Regions from separate parts of the Streptomyces sp. ICN903 genome, predicted to be linked through region 3. Evidence: riboswitches for the same ligand, from Rfam matches in the RefSeq annotation. Region 3 holds a riboswitch; each other region holds the start of a gene.

Region 1 (5,902 bases), on a different contig from region 3:
TCGACCACCTGCCCAGGTGGTTCGGCCCCGCCACCACCGGCTGAGCCGGGGGCGGGGGCCCGCCCCCGGCGGGGGCTCAGGCTTCGGCGAGCCGGGGGGTGTTTCTGTCCCCGGCCCGCTTCCCGGGCACCGCACGGGGGGTGAGGAGGAACGAGAAGGCCATCAGCGCGGTGGCCGCCACCGGCACCCAGCCGATGTCCGCGACGCCGATGACGGCGCCGCCGAGCGCGCCCGCCACACCGGTGCCGAGGTAGAGGCCGCTGATGTTCAGCGCGAGGGCGGTCATCGCCACCTGGGGGCCCGCCGCGCCCATGATGCTCCCCTGGATGGGCGGATTCAGACCCCACGCGAACACCGACCAGAAGGCGATGACCGCACCCATCACCACCGGGTTGCCGATACCGCTGAACAGCAGGGCCGCAGCCAGCGCCAGCGCGACGGCGTGCCCGCCGATGACCAGACGGAGGCTACGCTGCGGGCCCAGCGCGTCGGCCGCGCGGCCGGCCAGCACGGCGCCGAACAGGCCCGCGACGCCCACGATCAGGAGCATCACCGACAGCAGCCCGTAGGAGCCGCCGGCGACCTCGGCGGTGTAGGCCGCGAGATAGGTGTAGAACATCAGGCCGCCGCTCGCCGCCAGGAAGGTGACCGTCACCAGACGCAGTACGGCCGTGTTCCGCAGCGGGGCGAGCTGCTCCCGCAGCGGCGCGGGCTCACTGCCGCCGATACGCGGTGCCGTGGCCAGAAGCCCGAGCGCGGCCACCACCCCCACCGCGGCGATCAGCCAGAACGTCGCCCGCCAGCCGAAGGCGCCGCCCAGCCACGAGCCCAGCGGCACACCGGTGAACAGCGCCGCCGTCATGCCCGCCGTGGCCACACCGAGGTAACGCCCCTGCATGCCCTCCGGCGCGCCCATGGCCGCGGTGGTGAAGGCGGCCGAGGTCACCACGGCCGCGGCCAGTGCGGCGAGCACCCGGGCCGCCATCAGCGGCCAGTACCCCGGCGCGAGCGCGGCGGCGGCGTTGGCCAGGACGAACACCAGCAGCCCGGCGACCATCACGGTGCGCTTGGGGAAGCGCTCGAACACCACCGCCAGCGTCGGGGCTCCCAGCGCGTAGACGACGGCGAACACCGTCACCAGCTGCCCGGCCGCCGGCACGCTCACCTCCAGGTCGGCCGCGATCGTCTTGAGCACACCGGCGATGATGAACTCGTCCGTGGCCGTGGCCAACAGGGTCAGGAACAGCACGAGAAGCCAACTCGGCAGGCTTTTTCTCATGATGGGCGAACCTCCGTCACGCGCGCCGGGGCGGCGGGGACGGGGATCGGCCCTTCCGCTCGGGGGACGCGCGCTCGTAGCGATGGGAACCGGGATCCGGGCGGCGGCAGGCTCCACGCCTGCCGCCGCCCGGATCCGCGCACTCCCGGGACGCTAGGTGGTGACACCGGTGTCAGGGTCAAGCCCGCTGTCCCGGTCCCGTCCCCCGGCCCGTTCCGCGTGCCCTCCTGAGGACCTCCTCGAATCCGTCGGCTCCGGACCGGGTGCGCAGCAGGGCGATACGGCGCACCAGTTCCTCGCGGTGGCGCCGGAGCAGGGCGGCCTTCTCGTCGATGACGGCCAGCCGCTCCTCGTACATCGAGATCGCGTGGTCGGCGTCGGAGCAGGACATGAAGTCGGCCATCTCCATGGACAGGCAGGGCTCGACCCGCAGGATGTCCTCGACGGTCAGCCCGGAGGCCAGCAGCTCCCTGACGTTGAGGACCCTGTTGACGGCCTCCTCGTCGTACTCCCGCCATCCTTTGGCGGTGCGGTGGGAGCGCAGCAGCCCCTTCTGCTCGTAGTACCGGATGGACCGGCGGCTCGCCCCGGTCCGCTCGGACAACTCCCCGATCTGCACGTGTCCCCTTTCACGGCGAAGGCCCACAGGGCGGCCGCCGGCCACGTCACGGCCGGCGGCGCACAACGGACAACCGCGGCGGCGCACCGGTTGCTTCCCAACCGGGCGCCGTGGGCGGGGTCGCGGCTGCCCTGGGGACCCGCCTCCTGTCACCGGCCGCTGCGTGGGCCGTAGGGCTGGAGGAGCTGGTCGACGGGCGCGTAGTCGTCGGTGAGCGGCCGGGCGTCGCCCATCCAGGAGGCGAGGTCGTCACCGGTGACGACCTTCCAGCCGGTCCCCCGGGCGTCCAGCTCTTCCTGGACCGCGTGCGGGTCGACCGGCCGGCCGGAGGCGAGCACCACCAGGTTGCCGCCGTCGGCGGCGGCCGGGCCCAGGCCGATGTCGGCGGGGTCGCCGACGAGGGCGACGTGCTCGAAGACCTCGCCGAGGGTGGCCGCCTCGGCGCGCGCGAAGGCCAGATCACCGTGGTCGATGAGGTTGGCGACGTACAGGCCGTCCTCGTCGAGCACCCTTCGTACGTCGGTCATCGCCTCCACCGTGGTCAGGTGCCATGGCACGCTGACGCCCCCGAAGGCGTCGCCGACGACGAGGTCGCGGCTGCCGTTCTCCAGCCGCCGCAGGCCGAGCCTTCCGTCCTCCACACGTACGTCGATGCCGGTTTCGGAGCCCAGACCGAGCCGGTCGTGGTCGATGCGCACGACCCCGCCGTCGATCTCGGACACGACGCTGCGCGTTCCGGGCCGCGTGGCCGCCAGGTAGCGGGGGAAGGTGAGCCCGCCGCCGCCCAGGTGGTGGGCGGCGAGCGGCTCCTGGCCGGGAAAGGCGGCGTCGACCACCGACGCGATGGCGCGCACGTAGGTGAACTTCAGGTAGGTCGGGTCCTCGACGTCCACGTAGGAGTGCCGCAGGCCGTCCAGGACGAGTGTGCGGCCGCTTTCCCGGTCGGGATCGGCGACGACCCGTGCGCAGTGGTACCTGGTCTCCGCGTCGCAGCCGCCGGGCGCGACCGTGGCGGCCAGGCCGCCGGCGACGACCGCGAGCGCCAGGGCGGGGGCGCCGCTCCACCCGCGCGTCCGCCACTCGACCAGCGCCGAGCCGGCCACCAGCAGCGAGCCGAGACCGATCAGGATGCCGCTGACCGGCAGGCGTGACACGAGGACGAAACCGGTCAGGACGGTGCCGAAGATGGCGCCGGCGGTGCCGACGCCGGACAGCCGGCCCACGACCGTTCCGGTCTCGGCGAGAGTGGTCAGACGCAGCTTGGTCACGATCGGCGTCACCGCGGAGAGCAGCGCGCCCGGCACCAGGATGGTCAGCGACGCGATCGACAGCAGCGCAGGAGGCGCCCACTCCGCTGTGGTGCGCAGCACGGCGGGGGTGAGCGCCACCACCGCTCCCGACACCCCGAGCGAGGGGCCCAGGAGCCGGCGCGGGTCGGCCCGGTCGGCGATACGCCCGCCCAGCCAGGAGCCCAGCGCGATCGCGGTGAGGGCTATGCCGATCACCATGGTGCTGGTCTCGAGGGTGAGGCCGAGGTAGGGGGCCAGCAGCCGCAGGGCGACGATCTCGACGACCAGGACCGCGGCCGAGGAGCCGAACACGAGCACGGCGGCGGCGCGGGAGCCCATGCCGCGGCCGCGGGGCGCGCTCTCCGTGACGGGCGGGGAAGACGATTCGGTCACATGGGACATCCTCGCACGCGCCGCGCCGGCCGAACGGCCATGCCCGAAGCCCTTGTTGCCCGGGTATCCGGGGTCCGCCGACGGCGCGCGAGTCACTGGGCGGAGCCGTCGTGGCCACCGCCTCCCCCTCCGTACCGCGTCATGGGCCTGCCTCCCTGCCCAACGGCCCAGGCCCGCCGCCGTCACGCCGCGCGCCGGCCCGGTCCACGGCGCCCACCCGCACAACGCGCTCCGTACCGGCGCCGGACCTGTCCTCCCGGACCCGGACCCGTACGCGAAAAAGGGCCTGCTTGCCAACGCTTCCGCGCGCGCACTACTGTCGCCACGCCTTGGTGAACGGGAAATCCGGTGCGATACCGGTGCGGCCCTCGCCACTGTGATCGGGAAGTCCGGCTCCAGCCCTCGCGGGCGGCCACTGGGTCCTTCGGGGCCCGGGAAGGCGGAGCCCGGGCGGTGGTACCCGTCAGCCAGGAGACCGGCCAAGGCGCGTCAACCATCCACGAGGTGCTGGAGAGGGTCTGTCCGGTCATGCACATAGCCGAGGGCTTCCTGCCCCCCGCGCACGCGGCCGCCTGGTGCGCCGCGTCCGCTCCGTTCATCGTCCACGGAGTCCGCCGTCTCACCCGTGAGGTCAGGGAGCATCCCGGGAGCACTCTGCTCCTGGGCGCATCCGGGGCCTTCACGTTCGTCCTGTCGGCCCTGAAGCTGCCCTCGGTGACCGGGAGTTGCTCGCACCCCACCGGTACGGGACTGGGGGCCGTCCTGTTCCGGCCGCCGGTGATGGCGGTACTGGGCACGATCACACTCCTGTTCCAGGCGCTGCTGCTCGCGCACGGCGGCCTGACCACGCTGGGCGCCAACGCCTTCTCGATGGCGATCGCCGGCCCCTGGGCCGGATACGCCCTCTACCGGCTGCTGCGGCGGTCCGGCGCGCCGCTGATGGCGGCCGTCTTCTTCGGCGCCTTCGCCGCCGACCTGTCCACCTACTGCGTCACCAGCGCGCAGCTGGCTCTGGCGTTCCCCGACCCGGTCAGCGGATTCTGGGGCGCGCTCGGCAAGTTCGGCACCATCTTCGCCCTCACGCAGATCCCCCTCGCGGTGAGCGAGGGGCTTCTGACGGTGTTCGTGATGCGGCTGCTGGTGCGGTCCAGCCGGGGCGAGCTGACCCGGCTGGGCGTGCTGGTGTCCGGCGGGCGGGCCGGAGAGCGGAAGGCGGCCGGCAGCGAGGCGGTGGCGTGATGAGCAGGAACACGAAGATCAACGCCCTGCTGCTGCTCGCCGTGGCCGCCCTCGCGGTCCTGCCCCTGGCCCTCGGCCTCGGCGACCACAAGGAGGAGCCGTTCGCCGGCGCCGACGCCGAGGCGGAGACGGCGATCACCGAGATCGAGCCGGACTACGAGCCGTGGTTCTCCCCGCTGTACGAGCCGCCCTCCGGGGAGGTCGAGTCGGCGCTGTTCGCCCTGCAGGCCGCGCTCGGCGCGGGCGTTCTCGCCTACTACTTCGGCCTGCGCCGCGGGCGCCGCCAAGGCGAGCGGCGGGCCGGGGCGCCGCGGGAGGCACAGCCGGGGGCGCGACCGGAAGCGGGGCCGGAGGAAGCCGGGGGCACCGCGGGGAGCACCGGGGAGACCGGGATCCGGGGAGCCTGAGCCCGTGCTGCCGATCGACGCGGCGGCGCACGGCAACCGCTGGCGCCGCCGCCACCCCGTGGACAAGGCCGTGCTCGGCTTCGGCCTCACCGCGCTGGCGCTCTGCCTGCCGCCATGGCCGGGCGCGGCCCTGGTGCTCCTCACCGCGCTCGCCGTGCTGCTGGGCCCGGCGGGCGTGCCCGGCCGCAGACTGTGGCGCGCCTGCCGGGTGCCCCTGGGTTTCTGCGTGACCGGCGCGGCCACGCTGCTCGTCCAGGTCGGCGGTCCGGAAGGGCTGCTGTCCCTCGCCGACGACGGCCCGGCCCGCGCCGGGGAGCTGCTGCTGCGCACCTCGGCGGCCTCGCTGGGCGTGCTGCTGTTCGCCTTCACCACCCCGATGTCCGACCTGCTGCCCCGCCTGGTGAGGGCCGGCGTACCCGCGCCGGTCGTGGACGTCGCCCTGGTGACGTACCGGATGAGCTTCCTGCTGCTGGATTCGGTGCGCCGCGTCCGCGAGGCGCAGGCCGCCCGGCTCGGGCACACCACCCGGGCCGCGGCCTGGCGCTCCCTCGCCTCTCTCGGCGCCACCGCGTTCGTCCGCGCCTTCGGCCGGGCCGCCCGGCTGCAGGACGGGCTCGCCGGGCGGGGCTACGACGGCACCCTGCGGGTGCTGGTGCCCGAGACGGGCGTCTCCGCG
Region 2 (5,902 bases), on a different contig from region 3:
AAGGCCGGGTAGCGCATCGGCCGCAGGGTGAGCTCGAAGCCCGGGTCCAGCAGGTTCCGGGAAGCAGGGGTTTCGGGAGCGGTGGCGGTCACTGGCATGCCTCGCAGGACTCGGGGTTCTCCAGGGAGCAGGCGGCGGCATCCGCGGCCGGATCCCTCCGCGCCGCGGAGACGGGTACGGACGTGGGGGAGCCGGGGGCGGAAACGGCCGCGGACGTGCCGCCCGCGGCCCGTGCGATACGGGTCGCGGGGCGCGAGCGCAGGTAGTACGTGGTCTTCAGACCGCGCCTCCAGGCGTAGGCGTACATCGAGCTGAGCCGGCCGATGGTCGGCGACGCCATGAACAGGTTGAGCGACTGGCTCTGGTCCAGGAACGGGGTGCGGTCCGCGGCCATGTCGATCAGGGCGCGCTGCGGGATCTCCCAGGCCGTGCGGTACAGCGCGCGGACCTCCTCCGGGATCCAGGGCAGCTCGGCCACCGAGCCGTTCGACTCGCGCAGCGCCTCGCGGGTGCGCTCGTCCCACAGGCCCAGCCGCTTGAGGTCCGCCACCAGGTAGGAGTTCACCTGGAGGAACTCGCCGCTGAGCGTCTCGCGCTTGAAGAGGTTGGAGACCTGCGGCTCCACGCACTCGTAGACGCCCGCGATCGAGGCGATCGTCGCGGTCGGCGCGATCGCCAGCAGCAGCGAGTTGCGCAGGCCCGTGGCGGCGATCCGCTCCCGCAGCGCGGCCCAGTGCCCGGGCCAGGTGATCTCCGCCTGCGGGTAGTGGTCGACGTGGAGCACGCCGCGGGCGGCGCGGGTCGCAGGCCAGGCCGGGTGCGGGCCGTGGCGCTCGGCGAGGCCCGCGGACGCCTCGTAGGCGGCGAGCATGATCCGCTCGGAGATCCGTGTGGACAGCCGCCGGGCGCCGGGGGAGTCGAAGGGCAGGCGCAGCCGGAAGAAGACGTCCTGCAGACCCATCAGCCCCAGACCCACCGGACGCCAGCGGGAGTTGGAGGCCGAGGCCTGCCCGGTGGGGTAGTAGTTGACGTCCACGACCCGGTCGAGGAAGGCCACGGCGGTACGGACGGTGGCGTCCAGCCGCTCCCAGTCCAGCTCCTCGCCGGGGCGCGGATCCCCGTCGGCGCCGGCGCGCAGATGGGCGGCGAGGTTGACCGAGCCCAGGTTGCACACGGCCGTCTCGCCGTCGTCGGTGACCTCCAGGATCTCGGTGCAGAGGTTGGAGGAGTGGACGACGCTGCCCGGCTCGGCGGTCTGGTTCGCCGTGCGGTTGGCGGTGTCCTTGAAGGTCATCCAGCCGTTGCCGGTCTGGGCGAGGGTGCGCATCATCCGGGCGTAGAGGGCGCGCGCCGCAACCGTCCGCACCGCCAGCCCGGCCGCCTCCGCCCGGCGGTAGGCGGCGTCGAACTCCTCACCCCACAGGTCCGCCAGTTCGGGGACGTCGGACGGGGAGAACAGCGACCAGTCGGTGTCCGCCTCGACCCGGCGCATGAACTCGTCCGGGATCCAGTTGGCGATGTTGAGGTTGTGGGTGCGGCGGGCCTCCTCGCCGGTGTTGTCGCGCAGTTCGAGGAACTCCTCGATGTCGGCGTGCCAGGTCTCCAGGTAGACGCAGGCCGCGCCCTTGCGCCGGCCGCCCTGGTTGACGGCCGCGACCGAGGCGTCCAGGGTCCGCAGGAACGGCACGATGCCGCCGGAGTGGCCGTTGGTGCCGCGGATCAGCGAACCGCGCGAGCGGATCCGCGAGAAGGACAGCCCGATGCCGCCGGCGTGCTTGGACAGGCGCGCGACCTGGTGGTAGCGCTCGTAGAGCGAGTCCAGCTCGTCCCGGGGGGAGTCCAGCAGGTAGCAGGAGGACATCTGGGGGTGCCGGGTGCCGGAGTTGAACAGGGTGGGGGAGGAGGGGAGGTAGGACAGCGTGCTGGTGAGCCGGTACAGCTCGGCGACCTCCTCCAGGGCCCGCTCGGAGGAGTCGGCGGCCAGCCCGCAGGCCACGCGCAGCAGGAAGTACTGCGGGGTCTCGATCACGGCGCGGGCCACCGGGTGGCGCAGCAGGTAGCGGGAGTGGAGCGTGCGCAGCCCGAAGTAGCCGAAGCGGTCGTCGGCGCCGCCGGCGAGGGCTTCCTCGGCCAGCGCGTCGAGCCGCCGCGCGTGCCCGGCGACGAAGCCGGCCGTGCGGTCGGCGATCAGCCCCTGCCGGTGGCCGACCGCCACCGACGTGGAGAAGGACACCGCGCCCTGCCCGGCGGCCTCCTGACGGATCGCCGGAGCGAGCAGCCGCGCCGCGAGCCGCGAGTACTCGGGCTCCTCGGCGATGAGGCCGGCCGCGGCCTCGGTCGCCAGGGAGCGCAACCGGGCCTCGTCAGCACCGGGGTGGCGCCCGCGCAGCGCGGCGGCGGCGACCCGCTCGGGGTCGGTGGCGGGCAGGTCGGCGGCGAGTTCCGCCAGGGTGCGCAGCAGCGCCGCGCCCGGGCGGTCGTCCTGTGGTGCGCGGGCCGGTGCACAGGCCGGTGCACCGGCCGTGGCGGGCTCCGCTGATGAGATGGTCACTCGGTGCTCTCCCTCGTGGGCCGAAGGCCCCGGAGGGAGGAGGAGCAGGCGCGTACGGGCACACCCGGCCGGAAGAGGGCGCACCGCTCGCGTCCGCCGGCCCAACCCACGAGGCCCGGACGTGTGAATGAACACCGTCGGCAGGTCCTCGGACTCGCGGCGGACGGCCCTGACCGTGCGAACGACACGGGGGCAGCCCGCCGCACACCGTTGCGGGACAGCTCCGGCCTCACACCGGATTCCCCTGCGGCGACAGCGGGATGAGCATACATCTAGTGGTGATCTGGAAAAGCACCCCTAGATGTTGTGTCGGAGGGTTCCTCGGGTGGGGTGTGGAACCACGGCCCGGTGCCCTGTGCTCACGTCAGGTCCAGGGCGAAGGTCAGCAGGGGGACGTCCTCGACGGGACGCCAGTCGCGGTCGGGGGTGCGGACGAACCCCAGTCGCCCGTAGAGGCGGTGGGCGGTGTGCATCATGGGATGGCTGGAGAGCACCAGCCGCTCCAGTCCCAGGGCGCGGGCCCGGTCCACGCACTCGCGCACCAGGGTCTCGCCCACACCCCGGCCGCGCGCCGAGGGGCGTACCGCCAGCATCCGGAACTCCCCCTCGCCGGGGCGTGCGATCTCCGCGTACTCGCCGCCGTGCACCGCGAAGGTGACGGTGCCCAGAACCTCGCCGGTGCCGCTGCCGCCGCCCGTGCCGCCACCGGTGCCGTCCTCCGCGGGGCCCGCGGCCACCAGCAGTTCGGCGTGCTCGGCCCGGCGCCGGGCGTCTCGCAGCACGGCGAGGTACGGGTCCTGGGCGCCGAAGTCCAGCAGGCCGTCCCCGAGGTACACCTCGGCCGTCAACTCCCCGACGGCCTCGAACTCGTGCGGGCGCGCGGCCCTGATGGTGATGTCCATGACGGTCATCATGCGGCGTCCCGGCCGTGGTGGCGCAACGGCTTTCCGCCGGTGGCGCGCGGGGCGCGGAGACAGGGGTGGCGCGCCCCCGGCGCCGCCCCGCGCGCCTCACCGTTCTCCGTCCACCGCGCTCTCTCCCGGCCCCCCGCGTTCCGCGGCCCGCCGCGCCGCCCGGTCGCGCCGCACCAGCAGGTACGCGACGGCCATCAGCGCGGCGGAGAGAGGCACCCAGAGCAGCTGGTACCAGTAGAAGAAGGGGATCCCGGCCAGGGCCGGCTCGCTCCTGGCGTACGAGCCGACCCACAGCATCGCGACGAAAGGCGCGAGCAGGCAGGCGCCGATCGCCACCCGCGCCGGTGTGACGGCCGGGAGGGGGCCGGGGTTCTTCGGCGGTACGGGCATGGCCGCGGCTCCGTCCTTCCGGATCACCGTGGCCGCGGCGGACGGTCCGGGCCGGTGGCCGGCCTCCCGCTCACCGCCCCCGGCCGGGGCGCTGGAGGCGGGCGACGAACTTGTAGCGGTCGCCGCGGTAGACCGAGCGCACCCACTCCACCGGCTCGCCCTCGGTGTCGCGCGAGTGCCGGGAGAGCATCAGCATCGGCAGGCCGACGTCCGTGCCCAGCAGGCCCGCCTCGCGCGGGGTGGCCAGGGAGGTCTCGATGGTCTCCTCCGCCTCGGCGAGGTGCACGTCGTACACCTCGGCCAGGGCCGTGTAGAGGGAGGAGTACTTCACCAGGCTGCGGCGCAGGGCCGGGAAGCGCTTCTGCGACAGGTGCGTGGTCTCGATGGCCATCGGCTCACCGCTGGCCAGCCGCAGCCGCTCGATGCGCAGGACGCGGCCCCCGGAGGGGATGTCCAGCAGTCCGGCGAGCCGGTCGTCGGCGGTGACGTAGCCGATGTCCAGCAGCTGGGAGGTGGGCTCCAGCCCCTGGGCGCGCATGTCCTCGGTGTAGGAGGTGAGCTGGAGCGCCTGGGCGACCTTGGGTTTGGCCACGAAGGTGCCCTTGCCCTGGATGCGCTCCAGCCGTCCCTCGACGACCAGTTCCTGGAGCGCCTGGCGCACGGTGGTGCGGGAGGTGTCGAACTCGCCGGCGAGCGTGCGCTCCGGAGGGACCGGGGTGCCCGGGGGCATCGTCTCGGTCATCTCCAGCAGGTGGCGCTTGAGCCGGTAGTACTTGGGCACGCGCGCGGTGCGTCCGGCGGCGCCGCCTCCGGCGGGGCGGGCGCCGGCAGCGGTGTTCGTGGCCCCGTCGCTCTCCATCGCGCGCCTTCCCGACTCGTGTCGTGACTTCTCCAGTGCCGTCACCGGCTTCCTCCGTACGTAGCGGATCACATCGTGGCACGGCCGCCGTCCCCGGGGGCGTCCCGGCTCAGATGTCGGTCCGGTAACGGATGCGACCGCGAGCTTTATACACCGTTGACAGCGATATAGGTCTAGGCCAAGCTGCGGGCACTGGTCTAAACCACTACAGGCCAGCCCAGCCCCACGGGCCGTACTCGTCGCATGTCGACGCACCCCGGCGCCCGCCACGCACGGTACGGCAGACGCGGCCATCCGGCGGGAGCGGAGATCTCGGACGGCGGGCGGGGGGACTTCTGGCATCCCGAAGGAGAAGCACGTGAAGCACAAGCTCGTAGCGGCGATCGGTGCCGCGGCGATGATGACCGGCCTCGTCGCCTGTGGCGGGGAGGGTGGGGACAACTCCTCCAAGGCCCCCCAGGAGCGCGACGAGACGCTCACCGTCTGGCTGATGAACGACGCCCAGAGCACCTGGCCCGAGCTGGTGAAGGACGTCAACGCCCAGTTCAAGAAGAAGTACCCGAAGGTCAAGGTCAAGGTCCAGTACCAGCAGTGGGGCGACAAGGCCAAGAAGCTCGACACCGCGCTGGGCGGCGACAAGTTCCCCGACGTGGTCGAGCTCGGCAACACCGAGACCATGACCTACATCCTCAACGGGGCCCTCGCCGAGATCGACCCGGAGAAGTACGACAACTCCGACACCTGGATCCAGGGCCTGAAGGACACCTGCTCCTTCGAGGGCAAGCTCTACTGCGTCCCCTACTACGCCGGAGCGCGCGTCGCGATCTTCAACCAGGAGATGTTCGACAAGGGCGCGGGCACCAAGGAACTGCCGCAGACCGAGGACGAGCTGAAGAAGGCGCTGGACGAGGTCGCGGAGGAGTACGGCGACGACAAGGCGTTCTCCCCCCTCTACCTGCCCGGCCGCTACTGGTACGCGGCCATGTCCTACGTCGCCGCGTACGGTGGCCAGATCGCCGAGTACGACGAGGGCAAGGGCGAGTGGAAGGCCACGCTGAGCACCCCCGAGGCGCGCAAGGGCATCGAGCACTTCGTCAACCTGGTCAACGAGTACAACAACGGTGACCGGACCAAGGACGAGCAGGACCACGCCAACGTCATGGCGAACAAGAAGGCCGCCCTGATCTA
Region 3 (5,902 bases):
GACCGCAACGGGGACGGATCCGGGACGGGTCTGGTGCCGTCGGAGGAGTGAAGCGCCGGACCCGGCGAGGTTCTGTGGCGGTTGCCGGGTCTTTCCGGGGAGCTCGGCCGTGGTTACTCTCGGGGCGCACTGCCCGGATTCACCCGCCGGGCCGGGCAGCGACTCCTCCCGCCCCCACACGAGAAGGACGCGTCCCGCCATGCCGCAGACCTCTGCCCCGACGACTCCGACGACCCGCCGGAAACGTTTCGACCGGTCCGCGCTGCGGGCGGATCTGCGGGCGGCGGTGCCCGACGCCACCGCCGCGCTGGTGATCACCGCGGGCGTCTTCGCGTGGCTGTACGCGCGCGTGGAGTCCGGCGCCTCCATGACGCTCCAGGTGATGCCCGAGCTGGCGGACGCCGACCGGTACTGGATGTACTGGTTATGCCAGGCGTTCGGCTGGACCGGCCTGCTGTGGGCCTGGATCACGGTCATGCTGGGCCTGGTCAGATCGAGCGCCAGACCGGGGTGGCTGCGGCTGCCGGTGGCACGGATCGAGCGCTGGCACCGCACCACCAGCCTGACCACCATCGGCCTGATGTTCGCGCACGCCGCCCTGTTCTTCGCCGAACTGGTGCGCGCGAACGAGGACGGGGCGGGCTGGGCGGGGCGTCTGGCGACCTCCTTCGCCGAGGTCTTCGTCCCCGGCGTCTACTCCTCCGGAACCGGCCGGATCGCCATCCTGATCGGCCTGCTCGCCCTCTACCTCGCCATCCCGCTCGGCCTGGCCTTCTACCTGCGGCAGGCCACCGGCTCCCGCATGTGGCGGGCCCTGCACCGGTTCGTCATCGTCGTCTACGTCCTGAGTGTGTGGCACACCCTGCTGTACGGCACCAACCTCTGGTACGACGGGGCCTTCCGCACCACCGTGTGGCTCCTCCAACTGCCCGTCGCCGCCCTGCTCCTGATCCGGCTGCTGGCCCCCGCGCGGCGCGGTGAGCGCCTGCACCTGCGCGACGCCGCCAGGCGGCCGGGCGCGCTGCCCCTGGCGGCCCGCCTGGCGGGGCGGGCCGCGGCCGCGGCCACCGTGGTGGCCCTGCTGGTGGTGGCCGCGACCGGCCGGGACGGGGGCCGCACCCCGGGCGTCGCCGGCGCCGGTCTGAACGTCACCCAGACACAGGTGTGGGTGGGGCTGGCCGCGCTGCTCGCCGTCATCGCGGTCGTCGTCCACCGCCTGCGCCCCGCGCCGCGCGCCGGCGCAGCGGCGGCACGCGGCGGGGAGGACGCGCCGTGAGGGATGCGGTGTGAGGGGGCGGCTCGGGAGCCGTGTCAGCCGCCGCCGGGCCGGGCTCCCGAGCCCTCCTCCGCGCCCGGTGCGGTCTCCCCGGGCAGGAAGGTGATGTGGGGCCTGCCGGTGCGGGGATGGAGGACCACCTCGCCCGCCACCCCGTACACCTCGGCCAGCAGCCGGGGCGTGAGAACGTCGGCGGGCGGACCCGAGGCGGTGACCTCGCCGTCCTTGAGGACGTAGAGGCGATCGCAGTAGTACGCGGCCAGATTGAGGTCGTGGAGGGCGACCAGCACGGTCGCCGGAAGGCGGCGCAGCAGGCCCAGGACCTCGAGCTGGTGACGGATGTCCAGGTGGTTGGTCGGCTCGTCCAGGACGAGCAGGGAGGGCTGCTGGGCCAGGGCACGGGCGATGAGCACCCGCCGGCGTTCGCCCCCGGAGAGATGGGCGAAGGAGCGGTCGGCCAGATCGCCGGCGCCCACCGCGGTGAGCGCCGACTCGATCAGACAGGCGTCCTCGGGGCTGTCGCCGTCGAGCAGCCGCTTGTGCGGAGTGCGGCCCATGGCGACGACCTCGCGGACGGCGAGGTCGAAGTCGGCCGCCGACTCCTGCACCACCGCGGCCACGGTACGGGCCAGTCGCCGCACCGGCAGCGACCAGGCGTCGCCGCCGTCGACGCGGACCCGGCCGGAGTCGGGGCGCAGGACGCGGTAGACGGCGCGCAGGAGGCTGGACTTGCCGCTGCCGTTGGGCCCCACGAGCCCGATGGTCTCGCCCGGACGGGCGCTCAGGGAGACGTCCCGTACCAGGTGCCGGGCTCCCGCGGTGAGCGTGACGCCGTCGATGTGGAGGTCGGTCGCGGTCATGCCACTCCCCGGTCGGTGCCCCGCCGGGCGTCCCGGCGCATCAGCCACAGGAAGAAAGGCCCACCGCACAGGGCCGTGAGCACGCCGACCGGGATCTCCATCGGCGCGGCGACCGTCCGCGCGGCGATGTCGGCCCAGATGAGGAAGACCGCACCGCCGAGGGCCGCCGTCGGCAGCACCCGGCGGTGGTCGCCGCCGACGAACAGGCGCACGATGTGCGGCATCATCAGGCCGACGAAGCCGATCGGCCCGGCCGCCGCGACCAGCACGCCGGTCACCAGGGAGAGCAGTACGAACAGCCGGGCGCGGAACCGGGCCACGTCCAGCCCCATCGTGGTGGCCGCCTCCTCGCCGGCCAGCAGCAGGTTCAGGTTGCGTGCCTGCACGACGAGGACGGCGGTGCCCAGGAGCAGGGCCGCGCCGGGCAGCCACAGAGTGTCCCAGCCGACGCCGCCGAGGCCGCCGAGGGTCCAGGCCAGGACCGCGCGGGCCTCGTTGCCCCGGTCGGTGGTGAGCAGCAGGAGGTTCAGCACCGCGGTGAGGACCGACGCGATCGCCACGCCGGACAGGACGAGCCGGACCGAGGTGATCCGGCCGCCGGTACGAGCGGTGACGTACACCAGCAGCAGCGCGCCGAGCGCACCCGCGAAGGCGGCGGCCGACAGCGACACCGGTCCCAGCCAGGTCACCCCGAACACGATCACGGCGACGGCGCCGAGGGACGCGCCGGAGGACACCCCCAGCAGATAGGGCTCGGCGAGCGGGTTGCGGACCAGGGCCTGCAGGGCGGTGCCCACCACCGCGAGTCCGGCGCCGGTCACCGCGCCGAGCAGCACGCGCGGCGCCCTCACGTCCAGCACGATGGTCTCCCGTGCCCGGGACCAGTCGGGGACCGCCCAGTCGGCGCCCAGCGCGTGCGCCACGATGCCCCACACCTGGCCGGGCGGCACCCGCACCGAGCCGATGGCCAGACCGGCCGTGGCCGATACCACCAGCAGGGCGGCGAGGACGAGCAGGGCGGTGGCGAGGGATCCCCGGCCCGCCCGCCTTCCGTCGCGCGAGGGGCGCCGCACGGCCGCATCGGCGGGCGCACTCGCGGCCGGGGCCGTCACCGGAAGTTCTCGGGGTGCAGTCCGCGGGCCAGGTCCTCCACGGCGTGGGCCGAGCGGATGCCGACCAGGGTCGCGGTCAGCGGCAGCACGACGAACCGCTCGTTTTTGACGGCGGGCACATCGGCGAGGGCGGGCCGGGAGAGCAGGAACTCCTTCTTCCGCTCGACGCTGCCGGCGCCGGCGTAGTCGTAGATCGCGATGACCTCGGGCTTGCGCTCGACGACCTGTTCCCAGGAGACGTCGCCGAAGACGTCGTCGAGGTCGGCGAAGACGTTCTCGCCCCCGGCCAGCCGGATCAGCTCGGTGCCCAGGCTCCTGCCGCCCGCCGTGAAGGCCGCCTTGTCGCCGCTGTCGTACACGAAGACGGGCACCTCGGGTTCGTCCTCGACGGCCGCGGCGGCCTCGTCGACCCGCTCCCTCAGGTCGGCGACCAGCTTGTCCGCCCGGTCGGAGACGCCGAAGACCTCGCCGATGGTGCGGATCTCCTCGTAGGTGTCCTCCATCGTCACCCGCTTCTTTCCGCAGTACTCGCGGTTGAGGTGGGTGTCGATGCCGGCGTCGGCGAACGCCTTCCGGGAGCGGCCCTCGTGCTCGTCGAAGGCGCTGCGGTAGCCGCCGTAGACGAAGTCCGGCTCGGCGTCGAGGACCGTCTCGAAGGAGGGCTCCCTCTTCGCCAGTTGGGGGACGGACTCGTAGTCCTCCCTCAGCTCGGGCAGGGGAGCGGAGTCGGGGAAGGCGGTGCCCACCATGCGGTCCTTCAGGCCGAGTGCGAGCATCAGCTCCGCAGGGTGCTGGTGGATGGTGACCACCCGCGACGGCGGCCTGTCGTACGTCGTCGTCACACCGCAGTTGTCGACGGTGACGGGGAAGCCCTCGGCCGGCTCCGACGCGGCCTTCGGGTTCCGGGAGGCGTCGCCGGGGGAGCCGCAGCCCGCGGCCAGCAGGGCCGCCGACAGGGCCGCGGCCGCGGCCCGAAGGACGCGGCGCCGGAGGGGAGGGGAGGGGAGATGGGCACGCGCAGGGGTGGTGGACATGTGAAGCCTCCTGGGGAGTCCGCGCTCCTCGGAACGGGCCCGCGACAGGCCAGTGTCCTGACTCCCGGATCGACGCTTCCCCCTGCCTTCCCGCGCGGCGCGCAGTGGCGTATCGAAGGGGTGCACTCCCCGGTCACAGTGGCGGGACCGTGCCGGATTCGCACCGGCTTCCTGTCTCCCGTCGCGGTGATGACCAGGTGATATTACGTCCTGCGGATTCAGAGGTGAAAGGGCGCGTGGGCCGGGGCCCGCATCCCTGTGCCGTCTCGTCCCCACCGGGCCGCCCGCGAGGCAGGCGGCCCGGCCGGCGATGCCGGTGTCAGCGCTGAGTTCCGCCGTCGGCGGCGTTGCCCGCTCCGGCGGAGGACGGCCCGCTTTCCGTGTGCTTGACGACATGGGGCACCGGTGCGCTCCGGCCAGGAGAGGAGTCGGACTTCATCGCCCTGACCTCGCCCTTGAGGATGCGGGCGGACTTCCCCGCGGAGCGGGCGAGTTCGGGGAGCTTCTTGGCGCCGAGGACGACGATGACGACGATGATGAGGATGGCTGTCTCGCTGATCCCGAGCACCATGGGTCCTTTCCGGAGGTCTGTGCGGTACGGAAGCCACTCGCGGTACCGCTGCGCGGCCCGCGCGGAGTCAGACGTTCACTCCGAAGTCCTTGGCGATGCCGGCCAGGCCGGAGGCGTAGCCCTGGCCGACCGCGCGGAACTTCCACTCCGCGCCGTGGCGGTAGAGCTCGCCGAAGACCATGGCGGTCTCGGTGGCGGCGTCCTCGCTCAGGTCGTAGCGGGCGATCTCGGCGCCGCCGGCCTGGTTCACCACGCGGATGTAGGCGTTTCGGACCTGGCCGAAGCTCTGCCCGCGCGCCTCGGCGTCGTGGATGGACACCGGGAAGACGATCCGGTGGACATCGGCGGGCACGGCGGCGAGGTCCACCTTGACGACCTCGTCGTCGCCCTCGCCCTCACCGGTGAGGTTGTCGCCGGTGTGCTCGACCGAGCCGTCGGGACTGGTGAGGTTGTTGTAGAAGACGAAGTGCCGGTCGGAGGCGACCTTCCCCGAGGAGTCGCACAGCAGGGCGCTGGCGTCCAGGTCGTAGTCGGTGCCGGTGGTGGTGCGTACGTCCCAGCCCAGGCCGACGAGGACCGCACTCAGGCCCGGCGCCTCCTTGCTGAGCGAGACGTTGCCGCCCTTGGAGAGGGAAACTCCCACGCTTTCCTCCTGTTGCCGTTCTGCCGCGCCGGCCTCTGCGCCGGCGGCCGCCAGTGTGAATCTACATCAATGTAGAAGATGTGCGGGTGCCGTTCCGGCCACCGCCCGCCCGCGACGTACGGCCGGCGCGGCCGGGAGGCGGGTGAGGGTTACAGGTCGAACTCGTGGGGCGGCAGGTCGAGCGCGTAGCAGGCCTCGCGGACCAGGGCCCGCTCGGTCGCGTCGAAGTCGCCGTCGGCACCCCCGATGACGATGCCGATCTGAACCACCGCGCGGGCCTCGGCGGGCTTCTTCCTCGCCTTGGCGACCTCCTGCATCACGCTCACCTTGCCCAGTTCGAAATCGGCGGTCAGTGTGTCCAGGTATGCCTCGAAGCGGCGGTGCAGATCGTCGGCGGGGAAGTTCT

What was found. Region 3 has a riboswitch for cobalamin ahead of L7D48_RS01285 (ABC transporter substrate-binding protein). Riboswitches for the same ligand answer to the same signal wherever they lie in the genome.
Region 1: another riboswitch for cobalamin. It lies ahead of L7D48_RS02600 (energy-coupling factor ABC transporter permease); the one in region 3 lies ahead of L7D48_RS01285 (ABC transporter substrate-binding protein).
Region 2: another riboswitch for cobalamin. It lies ahead of L7D48_RS02805 (ribonucleoside-diphosphate reductase subunit alpha); the one in region 3 lies ahead of L7D48_RS01285 (ABC transporter substrate-binding protein).

What each region holds. Positions count from the first base shown of each region.
Region 1 covers NZ_JAKMAY010000012.1:14,576-20,477, forward strand. The annotation lists gene rox (rifampin monooxygenase) at 1-44, shown strand, start outside; gene L7D48_RS02585 (MFS transporter) at 77-1,279, opposite strand; gene L7D48_RS02590 (MerR family transcriptional regulator) at 1,458-1,898, opposite strand; gene L7D48_RS02595 (fused MFS/spermidine synthase) at 2,048-3,580, opposite strand; cobalamin riboswitch at 3,894-4,079, shown strand; gene L7D48_RS02600 (energy-coupling factor ABC transporter permease) at 4,109-4,819, shown strand; gene L7D48_RS02605 (energy-coupling factor ABC transporter substrate-binding protein) at 4,819-5,226, shown strand; gene cbiQ (cobalt ECF transporter T component CbiQ) at 5,231-5,902, shown strand, end outside.
Region 2 covers NZ_JAKMAY010000013.1:28,821-34,722, forward strand. The annotation lists gene L7D48_RS02800 (ribonucleotide-diphosphate reductase subunit beta) at 1-98, opposite strand, end outside; gene L7D48_RS02805 (ribonucleoside-diphosphate reductase subunit alpha) at 89-2,551, opposite strand; cobalamin riboswitch at 2,673-2,836, opposite strand; gene L7D48_RS02810 (GNAT family N-acetyltransferase) at 2,911-3,453, opposite strand; gene L7D48_RS02815 (DUF3311 domain-containing protein) at 3,562-3,855, opposite strand; gene L7D48_RS02820 (GntR family transcriptional regulator) at 3,926-4,714, opposite strand; gene L7D48_RS02825 (sugar ABC transporter substrate-binding protein) at 5,073-5,902, shown strand, end outside.
Region 3 covers NZ_JAKMAY010000005.1:42,912-48,813, reverse strand. The annotation lists gene L7D48_RS01305 (hypothetical protein) at 1-2, shown strand, start outside; gene L7D48_RS01300 (ferric reductase-like transmembrane domain-containing protein) at 200-1,276, shown strand; gene L7D48_RS01295 (ABC transporter ATP-binding protein) at 1,312-2,136, opposite strand; gene L7D48_RS01290 (iron ABC transporter permease) at 2,133-3,248, opposite strand; gene L7D48_RS01285 (ABC transporter substrate-binding protein) at 3,245-4,282, opposite strand; cobalamin riboswitch at 4,312-4,495, opposite strand; gene L7D48_RS01280 (twin-arginine translocase TatA/TatE family subunit) at 4,602-4,850, opposite strand; gene L7D48_RS01275 (TerD family protein) at 4,921-5,496, opposite strand; gene L7D48_RS01270 (tellurite resistance TerB family protein) at 5,646-5,902, opposite strand, start outside.